DNA from 3 places in the Alteromonas sp. I10 genome. Region 1 is predicted to be linked to each of the others. Evidence: predicted binding sites of a transcription regulator. Region 1 holds the regulator's gene; each other region holds the start of a gene.
The links. Region 1 encodes FliA, which starts transcription of late flagellar genes. Its sites were predicted from a motif close to CTAAAGNTNNNNNNNNNNNNGCCGATA; they were not measured.
Positions count from the first base shown of each region.

Region 2: BZA03_RS08765 (DUF3530 family protein) is a predicted target of FliA. The motif match lies at 1,502-1,528, and genes of this name have one in related genera.
Region 3: pomA (flagellar motor protein PomA) is a predicted target of FliA. The motif match lies at 2,116-2,142, and genes of this name have one in related genera.

Region 1 is NZ_QJJN01000001.1:131,725-135,983, forward strand. Features, by position in the region: gene flhF (flagellar biosynthesis protein FlhF) at 1-1,321, shown strand, start outside; gene BZA03_RS00505 (MinD/ParA family protein) at 1,327-2,193, shown strand; gene BZA03_RS00510 (RNA polymerase sigma factor FliA) at 2,190-2,921, shown strand; gene cheY (chemotaxis response regulator CheY) at 2,958-3,341, shown strand; gene BZA03_RS00520 (protein phosphatase CheZ) at 3,376-4,131, shown strand; gene BZA03_RS00525 (chemotaxis protein CheA) at 4,144-4,259, shown strand, end outside.
Region 2 is NZ_QJJN01000003.1:444,764-449,022, forward strand. Features, by position in the region: gene rapA (RNA polymerase-associated protein RapA) at 1-699, shown strand, start outside; gene rluA (bifunctional tRNA pseudouridine(32) synthase/23S rRNA pseudouridine(746) synthase RluA) at 749-1,465, shown strand; gene BZA03_RS08765 (DUF3530 family protein) at 1,615-2,502, shown strand; gene BZA03_RS08770 (hypothetical protein) at 2,645-2,968, shown strand; gene BZA03_RS08775 (MFS transporter) at 3,012-4,259, shown strand, end outside.
Region 3 is NZ_QJJN01000008.1:25,001-29,259, forward strand. Features, by position in the region: gene BZA03_RS15010 (cyclopropane-fatty-acyl-phospholipid synthase family protein) at 1-287, shown strand, start outside; gene BZA03_RS15015 (flagellar motor protein MotB) at 375-1,304, opposite strand; gene pomA (flagellar motor protein PomA) at 1,304-2,065, opposite strand; gene xseB (exodeoxyribonuclease VII small subunit) at 2,476-2,718, shown strand; gene BZA03_RS15030 (farnesyl diphosphate synthase) at 2,748-3,638, shown strand; gene dxs (1-deoxy-D-xylulose-5-phosphate synthase) at 3,671-4,259, shown strand, end outside.

The DNA.
Region 1 (4,259 bases):
AAATCGCAAAGTCGCTGACGGTATTGAGCTTGTCGCAGCCTACGACAAAGAGCCTGAAGCGAAGTTGTTTACGCCGAAAGCGTCTCCACAAGCCGCTGCAAAAACACCCGGTCAAAAGGCAGTGCCTAGCTTGAGCGAAATCATTGGTGACGACGGTCCTGATAGCCTTAAAGCACTGCTAGAAAAGCAGCACGGTGGAAATAATGGCGTGGCGAGTCCTGCGCAACCTAACCAACCAATGACAGCGAATGCTAAGCACGCCAATGAAATTGCTTCGCACTTAGACTTCTCAGAAGCCTTTATTGACGACGTAGAAGCCCAGCAGTCTTCTCATGAACCAGTTCGTCAGAACGCTTTCCCAGAGCATCAAGCGTCAAGTATGGATGATACCTCTGTGACGCAGTCAGCGGAGCTTGCGCAAATCAAGGAAGAGCTAGCGTCTCTTCGCGATGTATTGCAATATCAAGTGGCCGACTTGATGGAAGCTAAGAACAAACGTCAAAAACCTGTTCATCAATATCTAATCACCCGTTTAACCGATATGGGGTTAAGCAACGCGTTAGCGAAACAGCTTATTAGCTATACGCCGTCACATTACAACGAACGAGATGCATGGGTATATCTTCTTAACCTATTGGCTAATCGCATAAATGTGACAGGAAACGATATACTTAGCGCACAAGGTGCTGTTGCATTAGTAGGGCCAACAGGTACCGGTAAAACAACTACCGTTGCGAAACTTGCTGCCCGCTATGCGCAGAAATACGGTGCAGAGTCGGTTGCGATGATTACCATTGATACGTATAGAATTGCCGCCTATGAGCAGCTAGCGACTTACGGAAAGATTATTGGCTGCACGGTGAGAAAAGCGCAGACTAGTGAAGAACTTGCGGATTTATTATTCCAACTTCGTCATAAGCGACTAGTATTGATTGATACGGCTGGATTTAGTCAAAGAGACAGTCGATTAATTAAACAAATTAAGCAGTTTGATAACGGACAAATGCCAAATGTTAAAAAATATTTGGTAGCGCAAGCAAATACGCAATATCCTGCTTTGCAGAGAATCATTCAAGCGTATGATGATATTGAACTAAGTGGCTGTATTTTCACAAAGTTAGATGAGTGCTACTCTTTAGGAGAGGTGCTTAGTGCAGCGGTTGAATACCAATTACCGGTTAGTTATGTCACCGATGGTCAAAAAGTACCTGAAGACATTAAGATTGCAGAAGCGAAATCTTTGGTTTCCGCTGCTGCAAAGCTTTATAAAAAGTACGGTTTGAATCATACTAGTGGTAACAACGCAATTAAAACAGCATAAGCAGTATGATTGACGACCAAGCGAGTAGCTTAAGAAAAATGAAGCAATCACGGTTAATCAAAGTAATCGCCGTCACCGGTGGCAAAGGTGGCGTAGGTAAAACAAACATTACATTGAACACCGCTATCGCCATGGCGAAGCAAGGTAAACGTGTAATGGTTCTCGATGCGGACCTCGGTCTTGCTAACGTAGACGTTATGTTAGGTTTGCGTGTTGAGAAAAACTTATCCCACGTGCTTTCCGGCGAATGTACACTTGATGAAGTATTAGTGACCGGTCCGCACGGAATAAAGATTGCCCCTGCCACATCAGGCACGCAGTCGATGGCAGAATTGTCGCCAACGCAACACGCTGGCCTAATTCGTGCCTTTAGTGAGCTGCGCTCGCAAATTGACGTGCTTATCGTTGATACAGCGGCAGGTATTTCAGACATGGTGTTGAGCTTTTCAAAAGCCTCACAAGACATCATGGTCGTTGTGTGTGACGAGCCTACTTCATTGACAGATGCGTATGCATTGATAAAAATTCTGAATAGAGAGCACGGTGTTTTCCGCTTCAAAGTTGTGGCTAATATGGTGCGCGACGTGCGAGAAGGCCAAAAGCTATTTAGTAAATTGAGCAAAGTGACAGGGCGTTTTTTAGATGTTGCACTAGAATTAGTGGCGACAGTACCGTTTGACGAGAACATTCGTAAAGCAGTGCGTAAACAAACAGCCATTGTCGATGCTTACCCAGGTTCACCGGCAGCCGTTGCAATAACACAGTTGGCGAGTAAAGCCTTAACATGGCCTATTCCAGCGCAGCCAGGTGGCCATTTAGAGTTTTTCATTGAACAATTAGTTGCAGAAAAAGCCGTAGGAAGTCAGCGTTGAACAGCAAGGCAGCCGCTTATCAACAACAAACCGATAAAGCGCAGTTAGTCGAAAGACATGCGCCATTGGTTAAGCGTATAGCGCATCACTTGATAGCGCGATTGCCGGCTAGTGTTCTTGTAGACGATTTAATTCAATCAGGCATGATTGGATTATTAGAAGCCGCGCGAAACTTTGATGGTTCAAAAGGAGCCAGCTTTGAAACGTTTGCCGGCATTCGCATTCGCGGTGCTATGCTAGATGAAATTCGCAAAGGGGATTGGACACCGCGTTCAGTTCACCGAAATGGCCGAGCGATCACTGAAGCAATTTCGCAAGTAGAAAGCGAAACAGGCCGCGATGCTAGAGATTCTGATATTGCTGATAAGCTTAATGTAAGCTTGCAGGACTATCACCAAATGCTTAATGAAGTAAATGCCGGAAAGCTGGTAGGTATTGAAGATTTAGGTGTGTCAGAAGATGTTATTTCGACAGAGCAAAATCGAGGTAGCGACGCACCACTGGAAGATTTGATGCAAGGCGCTTTCCAAAAAGCGCTTGCCCATGCAATTACGACATTACCTGAAAGAGAAGCGATTGTACTTTCGCTGTATTATGATGAAGAGCTGAACCTAAGAGAAATTGGTGAGGTTCTTGATGTAAGTGAATCGAGAGTCAGTCAAATTCACAGTCAGGCCATGTTAAAACTCAAATCACGAATGAAGTCGTGGCAAGCTGACGAAGAATAGAAATTAATAACAATTAACCCCTCACTGGAGGCTATTTTGGACAAAAGCATGAAAATTCTCGTGGTCGATGATTTTTCTACCATGAGACGTATCATCAAAAACCTACTTAAAGATTTGGGTTTTTCCAACATCCAGGAAGCGGATGACGGAAGTACTGCATTGCCTATGTTGCAGCAAGGTGATTTCGATTTCGTAGTTACCGATTGGAACATGCCTGGAATGCAGGGTATTGACTTGCTTCGCGCGATTAGAGCCGATGACAAGCTCAAGCACCTACCAGTACTTATGGTTACTGCTGAAGCGAAGAAAGAGCAAATTGTTGCCGCTGCGCAAGCAGGTGTTAATGGCTACGTTGTTAAGCCGTTCACTGCAGCAACACTTAAAGAAAAATTAGATAAAATATTCGAACGTTTAGGTTGATCCAGACGCTCACCAGAGAAATGAGGTTTACTGGATGTCAACGAATGTAAACGTTCCAATTTCGTTGGAAGAAGCAAAACAGCTTGTCACCTACCTTGAAGAGGGTGACAACGCTTCAGCCAATGCCCTATTAGAAGCGGCCTCAATGAAAGAAAACGTTGAGTTATTTGCCGAAGTAGGGAAACTGACGCGTCAGCTCCATGACGCGCTGAATAATTTCCAAATAGACGACCGCATTAAAAATCTCGCGACCGATGATATTCCCGATGCACAATCCCGCCTAACCTACGTAATTGAAGAAACTGAAAAAGCTGCTAATACTACTATGGATGCCGTTGAAGCGAGCATGCCTATAGCTGAAATGCTGTCGGCGCGCATCGAAAAGGTTATGCCTGAGTGGAAGAAGCTGATGAATCGCCAAATAGAGTTGGGTGAATTCAAGGCTTTATGCGCAGACTTAGACGAATTGTTGGAAGAAGGTTCGGCACAGTCAGCTAAACTTACACAGTTACTTACAGAAGTATTGATGGCTCAAGGTTATCAAGACTTAACTGGTCAGGTTATTCGCCGCGTTATCGACTTGGTTAAAGAAGTGGAAGACAGCTTAGTTAACATGCTTACCATGTTTGGTGAACGCGACGGTGCAGAACAAACTAAACCATCTAGCGTTAAGGCCGATAAGGTTGATGGTGTAGAGGCAGAAGGCCCTATCATTGATGCCGATAAGCGCGACGACGTCGTGTCAGGCCAAGATGATGTAGATGATCTTCTGTCTAGCTTAGGTTTTTAGGGGAGCGGGCGCATGTCGTTTGATGTTGACGAGGATATATTACAGGACTTTCTAGTTGAGGCTGGAGAGATACTTGAACAATTACAAGAACAGCTCGTTGATCTTGAGAACAATCCTGAAGATGCGGA
Region 2 (4,259 bases), on a different contig from region 1:
CAGCAGGATGAAAAAGGCAATGACTGCTTTATTCTTATGCCAACCGAGTCGATGGTGAGCCAGCTTCCAGGTCTTGACCCAGAAGGCATGACAGTCACTTACAAGCGCCGTGTTGCCACCACGCTAGAAAACGTGCAGTTTTTAAGTTGGGATCATCCACTTGTGCATACCGCCATGGACGTAGTACTCACCGACGTACACGGAAAGAGCAGCATGGGCTTCATTGCCGAGCCGTCTTTGCCAAAAGGCGCTTATTGGGTTGAGGCGTTGTTTGTGCTGCAAGCGCAAGCGCCTAAAGCGCTTCAGTTGGGTCGCTTCTTACCTCAAACGCCCGTGCGCGTGTGTTTAGATGCGCAAGGAAACCCGTCTGAATTGAGCTTCGACGTTAAGCGTAAAATTGGACGTAAGATCTCGGCTCAGCTTCTAAAAGCCTTGCAACAGCCGCTTGAGCTTGCCATTGAAAAGGCGCGTAAGCTTGCCCATCAGCAAGCTAACCAAAAGCAACACGACGCACTTAACAGCATGCACAGCACGCTTAACGAAGAAATACAGCGCTTGCGCGATCTTCAAAAGCGTAACCCAGCAGTACGTGACAGCGAAATCGAGTTTATTGAAACGCAAATGAACGCCCTTGATAAAGTTATTCAGGATGCAGATGTTCAGCTGGACGCCATTCGTATTGTGGTAAATAACCCGTAACCTCGAAAGGTTAAACATTCAAGAGCGACTGTGAAGTAACGAGTACATAATGGCGAACCCAAGTTTTGTTTATAACCCACCGATGACACCTTATCTTGATATTTTGTATCAAGATGAGGACATGGTGGTTGCGCATAAACCTAGCGGGCTATTGAGCGTTCCGGGCAAAGCTTTAGAGCACCGCGATTCGCTGATTAGCCGGGTGAACCGTGTGTATCCCACCGCCACAGTAGTGCATCGCTTAGACATGGCGACTTCGGGTATTTTGGTGCTGGCGCTTAATAAAGATAGCCATCGCCATATCTCGAAACAGTTTGAGTTACGCCAAACTAAAAAGCGCTACTTCGCACGTGTTCATGGGCATGTAGAACAAGACAGCGGAGAGGTTAACCTTCCCCTTATTTGCGACTGGCCAAACAGGCCAAAGCAAATGGTAGACTTCGAGCGCGGTAAAAAAGCCGTAACGCACTTTGACGTCATTGAGCGCACACTGGATGAAAAAGAGCGACCCTATTCTCTCGTTGCCCTTTATCCCATTACCGGTCGCTCTCACCAACTGCGAGTACATATGCTTGCTTTGGGTCACCCTATTTTGGGAGATAGACTCTATGCCCATGAAGAAGCGTTATCCATGGCGCCTCGTTTACAGCTTCATGCTGAAAGCTTGAGTCTTTCGCACCCGACACTTGGGCATTGGCTGCACTTTAATGTCGCCATCCCTTTTAGTCCGTTTTGCCCAAAGCCGCTCTCAGAAAGTTTTGAGTAGCGTTTTAACGCTATTCAACTTTATCAATAGACTCCATTTTAGTTTTAACGCACCCTGCCGATAACCTTTGTATACGCTTGATGTACGAATTAATTTGATGCTGTCCAAGCTGAATAGATCCAGATTAAGGTAAAGGCAAACCACATTTTATGAAAAGGCACGCTCTCCTTTTAACATTTGCTGTTATTGTTTCGCTATTGCCTATGACAGCTCACTGTGACTTTTTCACAGATGTTAGTCACGCCTATCTGCCTGGAGAAGTGAAACCTTTGATGATTGGAGAAGTTGAATCCCCAATTATTGAAATTGAAGCGCAAACACCATTACCTTTGGGTGTGGCTATCATACTCACCGAGCCTTTTCCCTCTAGCCTTACGCTCGCGCAGGGAAATAGCCTTGCCAACATGCTTGCAGAAAAAGGCTGGAATGTAGTGATAAGTCCGTTTAATTTGCCGGTTAATGTCACTTCCCAGCAGAACCTACCTGCTGAATCTACAAACACCGACATATCAGACTCTGAAACTACGTCTATGTCAGCCCAAAATATCCACCCCAGAAGTAATCAACTTACGCAGTATCTCAATTTCGAATCAGCAACTTCAGCACTGAGTTTACAACTCAATGCATTGAATAATTATTTACAAGACAATTCAGGCTACCGTATGGTCATTGCACAAGGCATGCTGGCCACAACTTACTTGTCCGTCGTAGAGCAACAGCCTCAACTTCATCCAGACACTTTCGTAGCCATTTCACCTTTTTGGCCAGAAGAATCAACGAACACATTAGTTATAGATAATATAGCGCAGTCCAGCTTTCCAATATTGGATCTGTCACTAAGTGGATTTAACGACTGGGCGAACAGTACCACGCAAAAGCGAAAGATTAGCGCAAAAAACGCACTAAAGATGCACTATCGACAAATAATTATTCCCAGCAATTTATTAGCCTTTAGTATAAAGGAGTTTCAGAAATCCCCTCATATTCAGATAGTTGCAAATAGCACTATTGGTTGGACTCGCCACCTAGGCTGGTAATTCGATAATTAACCGATTACGCTAAATTAGTATCCAAAACAATTACCTAAATTTAATGGTGTAAATAGCAAGCCTCTGTCCTAAGCAGTAAGATTGTTATGAACTATAATACTTTTAGCAAACATAAACGGTTGAGTTACTTGTGAGTGTTCAAGATTTCGTAGATAACAAAGCAAAGCAGCTGTGTTTCTATTTGAGAGCATTTTGGCAAGGAGAGCTTCCTATCGAGGAGATCGAGCTATTCTTTTGGGATAGTATGGAAGAATGGGGGCAAATTGATTACACCTTAACGCAGCCCTACACACAAAAAGAACGGGTTTTTTGGCATTTACTTCATCAAGTGCATTATTGGAATGAAGACAAGCTAATTAACGACCAGTTTCTTGTAGATGAACTAAATAACTGCGTGAATTTCCTTGAAGGTTTGGGTCATTGCCCACTCGACTGCGTAGGCATTCGTCCATAGTAAAACTTTCACTTCAACGCGTTATTGCTTCTCACTGTGGTTCATGGCTCAATATGCTTTTGTATTCTTGCCTAAGGCCGCAGTTTTGCTCAACGCTTTAAAAACGTTTAACGACAAACGATACCTCAGTATATTTCTTTTCGGCATTTCCAGTGGCTTCCCTTGGATCATGATTGGTTCAGTGCTATCTGCTTGGCTCAAAGATGAAGGTTTGTCTCGCTCGGCCATCGGCTTATTCGGCATTATTTTCGCGACATACTCTTTTAATTTCCTCTGGTCTCCGCTTGTCGACAAAATCAAGCCCCCACTATTAGGTCAACGACGAGGTTGGATTTTCGCTATGCAAGGCTGTGTAGTTTTGCTGTGTTTAGTGATGTCTCAACTCACTGCAGACCAAGATTTGTTTTATGTTGCATTAGTCGGTTTGCTTATTGCTATTGCCTCAGCCACGCAAGATATCGCCATCGATGGTTTTCGCATTGACTGTATTGCCCAAGACGACAAAGACGGCATGTCAGCTGCGTCTTCAGTAGCCACCGCTGGCTGGTGGACAGGTTATGGCGGGCTTGGTGCTATCCCGTTCTTCTTGGCTGACATGACATCTTGGACTTGGCCAAACATTTATCTTTTACTCGGTGCTCTCATGGCTTTATTAATGTGCGCCACGTATTTAGCGAACGAGCCACAAATTGACCGCGAAGCCTTGCTTGAAAAGATAACAGCCAAAGATACAAAGCGGTCTCCCGTTTTTCACTGGATACAAACTACTCTGGTCACGCCATTCGCCGAATTTTTCAATCGAAACGGCGTTAAATTAGCGGCGTCGTTTTTACTGTTTATATTTCTATTTAAAATCGGTGAAGCCTTTCTAGGCCGCATGAGTATCGTGTTTTATAAAGAAATTGGCTTTTCTAATAGCGATATCGCTACTTACTCAAAATTGCTCAACTGGTGGGTAACCATCGTGTTTTCACTGTTAGGTGGATTGGTTAACATTCGCTACGGTATTTACCGCGGATTAATGATTGCGGGTGTGGCCATGGCCGCGTCTAATTTACTATTTGCACTGATCGCGCAAACAGGCCCTTCCACATCTCTTTTAGCCATAACCGTTATTGTCGATGGCTTTACAGGGGCTTGGAGCACCGTTGCCATGGTCGCGTTTATCTCACTATTGTGTAATCGGGCGTTTAGTGCAACCCAGTACGCACTCATGGCCTCCCTGAGTGTTGCGGGCAGAACCTTGGTCGCTTCTAGCAGCGGCTTTGTTGTAGATGGTCTTGAAGGCAAT
Region 3 (4,259 bases), on a different contig from region 1:
TACCTTCTCAGCACCAGCTTAACGCTCACCTGAAAAAGTACACTAATATGATGATTCGTGACTTACACGACATCGGGATTGACTATGCGAAAACATTGAACCATTGGTATGAAGCATTTATTTCTGCAAAAGATGAGCTTTTAAACGACGGTTATGACGAGCGTTTTATGCGAATGTGGACCTACTACCTGAAATATTGTGAAGGTGGTTTTTTAGAAAGAACAATCAGTACCGTTCAGCTTGTGATTTCAAAGCCTCATTACAGACTTGATTTGGCTCGTGTTTAACTACGCTAATTATCTATAGTAGTGACAAAAAAAGCGGCGCCCTTTTGGCGCCGCTTTCTTGTTTGAAGCTGACACTAGGTCAAAGCACTACTCATCTACAACTGATATAGGCTTCGACAGCATTGGCTTACCCTGATTAATATTAATTTCAACGCGACGATTTTGCGCTCGGTCTGAAGGTGTAGTGGCATTTTCTACAATTGGAACGGTATCTGCCTTACCCACTACCGACATACGACTTTCGTCAAACCCTGGCGCGGTCCGCATGGCTTCAGCGACCGCTACAGCGCGCTGCGCTGACAAGTCCCAATTAGAACGATAGAGTTCATTAGCAATATGCTGACCGTCACTGTGCCCTGAAATTTCGATTTCTCCAGGCACATCCGCCAACAGCGTACCGATTTTTCTCAACACCGGTTGGAATTGGGGCTGCAAAAAGGCTGAGCCCGCCGAGAAGGAACCGTTCTCACGAATTCGAATGGTTAACTGCTGACCCAACGATTCCATTTCCACCGAACCATCTAGAATTTGTTTTTCTAATTGCTGCGCTACTTTTTTCATCAGTTCAGCCATTTGCGACTGATCGGTGCTTTGCTCAGCCGATGAAGACGACTCAGTAGCCGTTTGTTGAGATTGTCCGCCACGCTGCTCGCCGCGCTGCTTCTGCCTTCCGCCGGCAGAGTCTTCGTTACCAGCCTGAAATTCCAGCATTTGTTGGGTCATTTCGTTAGTTTGCTGCTGAATGGATTCAATGGGCGTAGGGTCAGGTTTACCCGGACGAAATTCCATAGCAATAACACTGGTACCCTTTGGAATATCTTTTACTTCAATTTTATTTTGCACACCAAAAGCAAACTTCATAGAGCCCGCAATTTGTTTAAACTTCAGTACGTCCATTTCCGAAAAAGAAAGAAGGAGTACGAAGAAGCACATAAGCAACGACATCAGGTCTGCGAAGGTTCCCATCCAGGCTGGAAGCCCCTCGGGGGGACATTTTGGGCATTCTTCTTCGGCCATTACTCTTCCTCTGCGCTTCCGCGTTTACTCGCCGCAAGGTAGTTCTTTAATACCCCTTCGATAACACGTGGGTTCTGGCCATCGGCTATACCCACAATACCGTCAAGAACAAGACTCTGGTTTAACTTCTCTTCACCGGCTCTTACCGCCAGTTTAAAGGCAATTGGCAAACACACGACGTTGGCAAAAAAGGCACCATAAAGCGTAGTTAATAGCGCTACCGCCATAGCAGGACCGATGGCTTTAGGGTCATCCATGTTTGAAAGCATGGCAACCAGACCGATCAAAGTACCAATCATACCCATCGCAGGCGCTACGTCACCCATTCCTTTAAATATAGAAGCGCCGAACTCATGCCTTTCCGTTGTCATAGAAATATCTTTAGCTAACGTTTCTCTCACCACTTCAATGTCGTGGCCGTCAACCAACATGTCCACACCTTTTTGCATGAACTCATTTGAAATTTCCGCTTCTTCTAGTGCCAGAAACCCGCCTTTTCGCGCAGCGTCTGCCATTTCAACAATCTTCTCGATAAGCTCTTCAGGCGTTTCAATTTTGAACATGAATGCTTTGCCAGCAACTTTACCCGCACTGAAGAATTGGCCCAACGTAAACTGAGATAGGACAACAAATAGTGTTCCCCCGAATACAATAAGTATTGATTGCACGTCGATGAACATGCCCAAGCTGCCGCCCAGAATCATAGCCATCACTATGAAACCAATGGCGCCCAACATACCTATGACGGTTGCTAAATCCACTCACTCTTCCCCATTTATGCGCAGTCAGTGCTGTTAGTGTACAAATACCCTATCGGCAAAAGATAGAAATACTAAAACGACATTATTGAAAAATATCACATTATTTTGTTTATTATGAAGTAGGTTCTATGCAAAAGCGCAGCTTTGTCTTTTTTCTAAACTAAAATACCTACCGCTTTTTCAGCTCCTTACTTTTTCCTTCACAGTAAATAACACGGTTACTTCTGAAAGGTTAGTGAACCCTGCATCGAATATAGCACAATTTGCTTGTATGTTGCCTTTTGAACTGGATGAAAAAAAAGCTATGTTACTGTGATATAGGCGATATACGGACAAACCATTTGACCCTTGTGCAACCCTCGGTTAATGTGCGCGGTATACGTATTTTGGCCACTATATTGAGTGTTTTTATGACGACAGAAAAAGCATCAGCGTCTTTTGAAGAAACTTTATCAGAACTAGAAGCTATCGTTAACGAAATGGAAAGCGGTGATCTGCCTCTTAATAAAGCACTAGAAAAATTTGAGCGCGGTATAGCACTTTCCCGCCAAGGCCAACAATCTCTTGAAAACGCCGAGCAAAAAGTAAAGATACTGCTCAGTGAACAAGGCGAAGAAACGCTCCACCCTCTTCCTGAAAGTGAACAGCCATAAATCGTTCATTTTTAACTAACAGGCAATCTATGAATTTTTCTGCTTTGCATCAGCAAGTTAAACAGCAAACTGATGCATCTCTTCTTACATTAATTGACGAATTACCCGATTACGCGCCGCGCTTGAAAGACGCAATGCGTCACGCCTTACTTGCTGGCGGTAAACGGATGCGGCCACTACTTGTTCAAGTAGTAGGTAACACCCTAGACGTGCCCAAAAAAGACCAAATGGCTATTAGTATGGCCATTGAATGTGTGCACGCCTACTCGTTAGTCCACGACGATTTACCAGCCATGGACGACGACGACTTGCGCCGCGGTATGCCAACCTGCCATATTGCCTTTGATGAGGCTACCGCTATTTTAGCTGGGGATGCACTGCAGGCACTTGCATTTACAGTGTTAGCTGATGCGCCATTAAGCACGTATGCTGAAACAAAGCGTAGCCAGTTACTGTCTGTACTTGCGAAAAGTGCGGGTTACATAGGTATGTGCGGTGGGCAAGCTATCGATTTAGCCAGCACCGGCAAAACCATCTCGCTAGAAGAACTAAAACAGCTGCATAGATTGAAAACCGGTGCATTGTTAAAAGCCTGCGTAGAAATGGTCGCCATTGTTAGTGAAGGCTTACTGCCTCAAACTAAAATTGACTTAATGGCTTATGCCGCGGATATTGGGCTAGCTTTCCAAGTTCAAGACGATATTTTAGATGTGGAAGGCAGTAGCGAAAAATTAGGTAAGCCCGCGGGGTCAGACGAAGCGTTAGGGAAAAATACCTTTCCAGCCAAACTTGGTATTACAGGCGCTAAACAAGAATTAGAAATGCTTCACGATAATGCACTTCAAGCATTGGCGCGTTTACCCTACAATACTGACAGTTTAATCGCGTTTAGCGAGCTTTTGGTAAAACGCGACCATTAGCCACGCGCCATGTTGAAAAAGATAATAAGTACATGAGTTTAGATCTCCAACATTACCCAACGCTTGCGCTTGCGCAAACACCCGATAAATTGAGGCAGTTGCCCCAAGACAAATTACGCGAGCTCGCCGATGAGTTGCGTGAGTACTTACTTAACAGCGTAAGCCAAACTAGTGGGCATTTTGCATCTGGTTTAGGCACAGTGGAACTGACCGTCGCTTTGCACTATGTGTACGACACCCCCTTCGATCGACTGCTGTGGGATGTAGGTCACCAAGCTTATCCGCACAAAATCCTTACAGGTCGTGCAGAGCGCATGAGCACCATTCGCCAAAAGAATGGTCTGCACCCTTTCCCATGGCCGCCTGAGAGCGACTACGACACCTTTGCAGTTGGTCATTCGTCTACATCGATTAGTGCAGGGCTGGGCATGGCTGTGGCTGCCGAAAAAGAAGGCAAAAACAGAAAGGTTGTAGCGGTAATTGGCGACGGTGCTATGACCGCTGGTATGGCGTTTGAAGCCCTTAATCACGCTGGTGATATCAAGAAAGACATGGTAGTTGTACTTAACGACAACGAAATGTCTATTTCTGAAAACGTAGGGGCGTTGAACAGTCACTTAG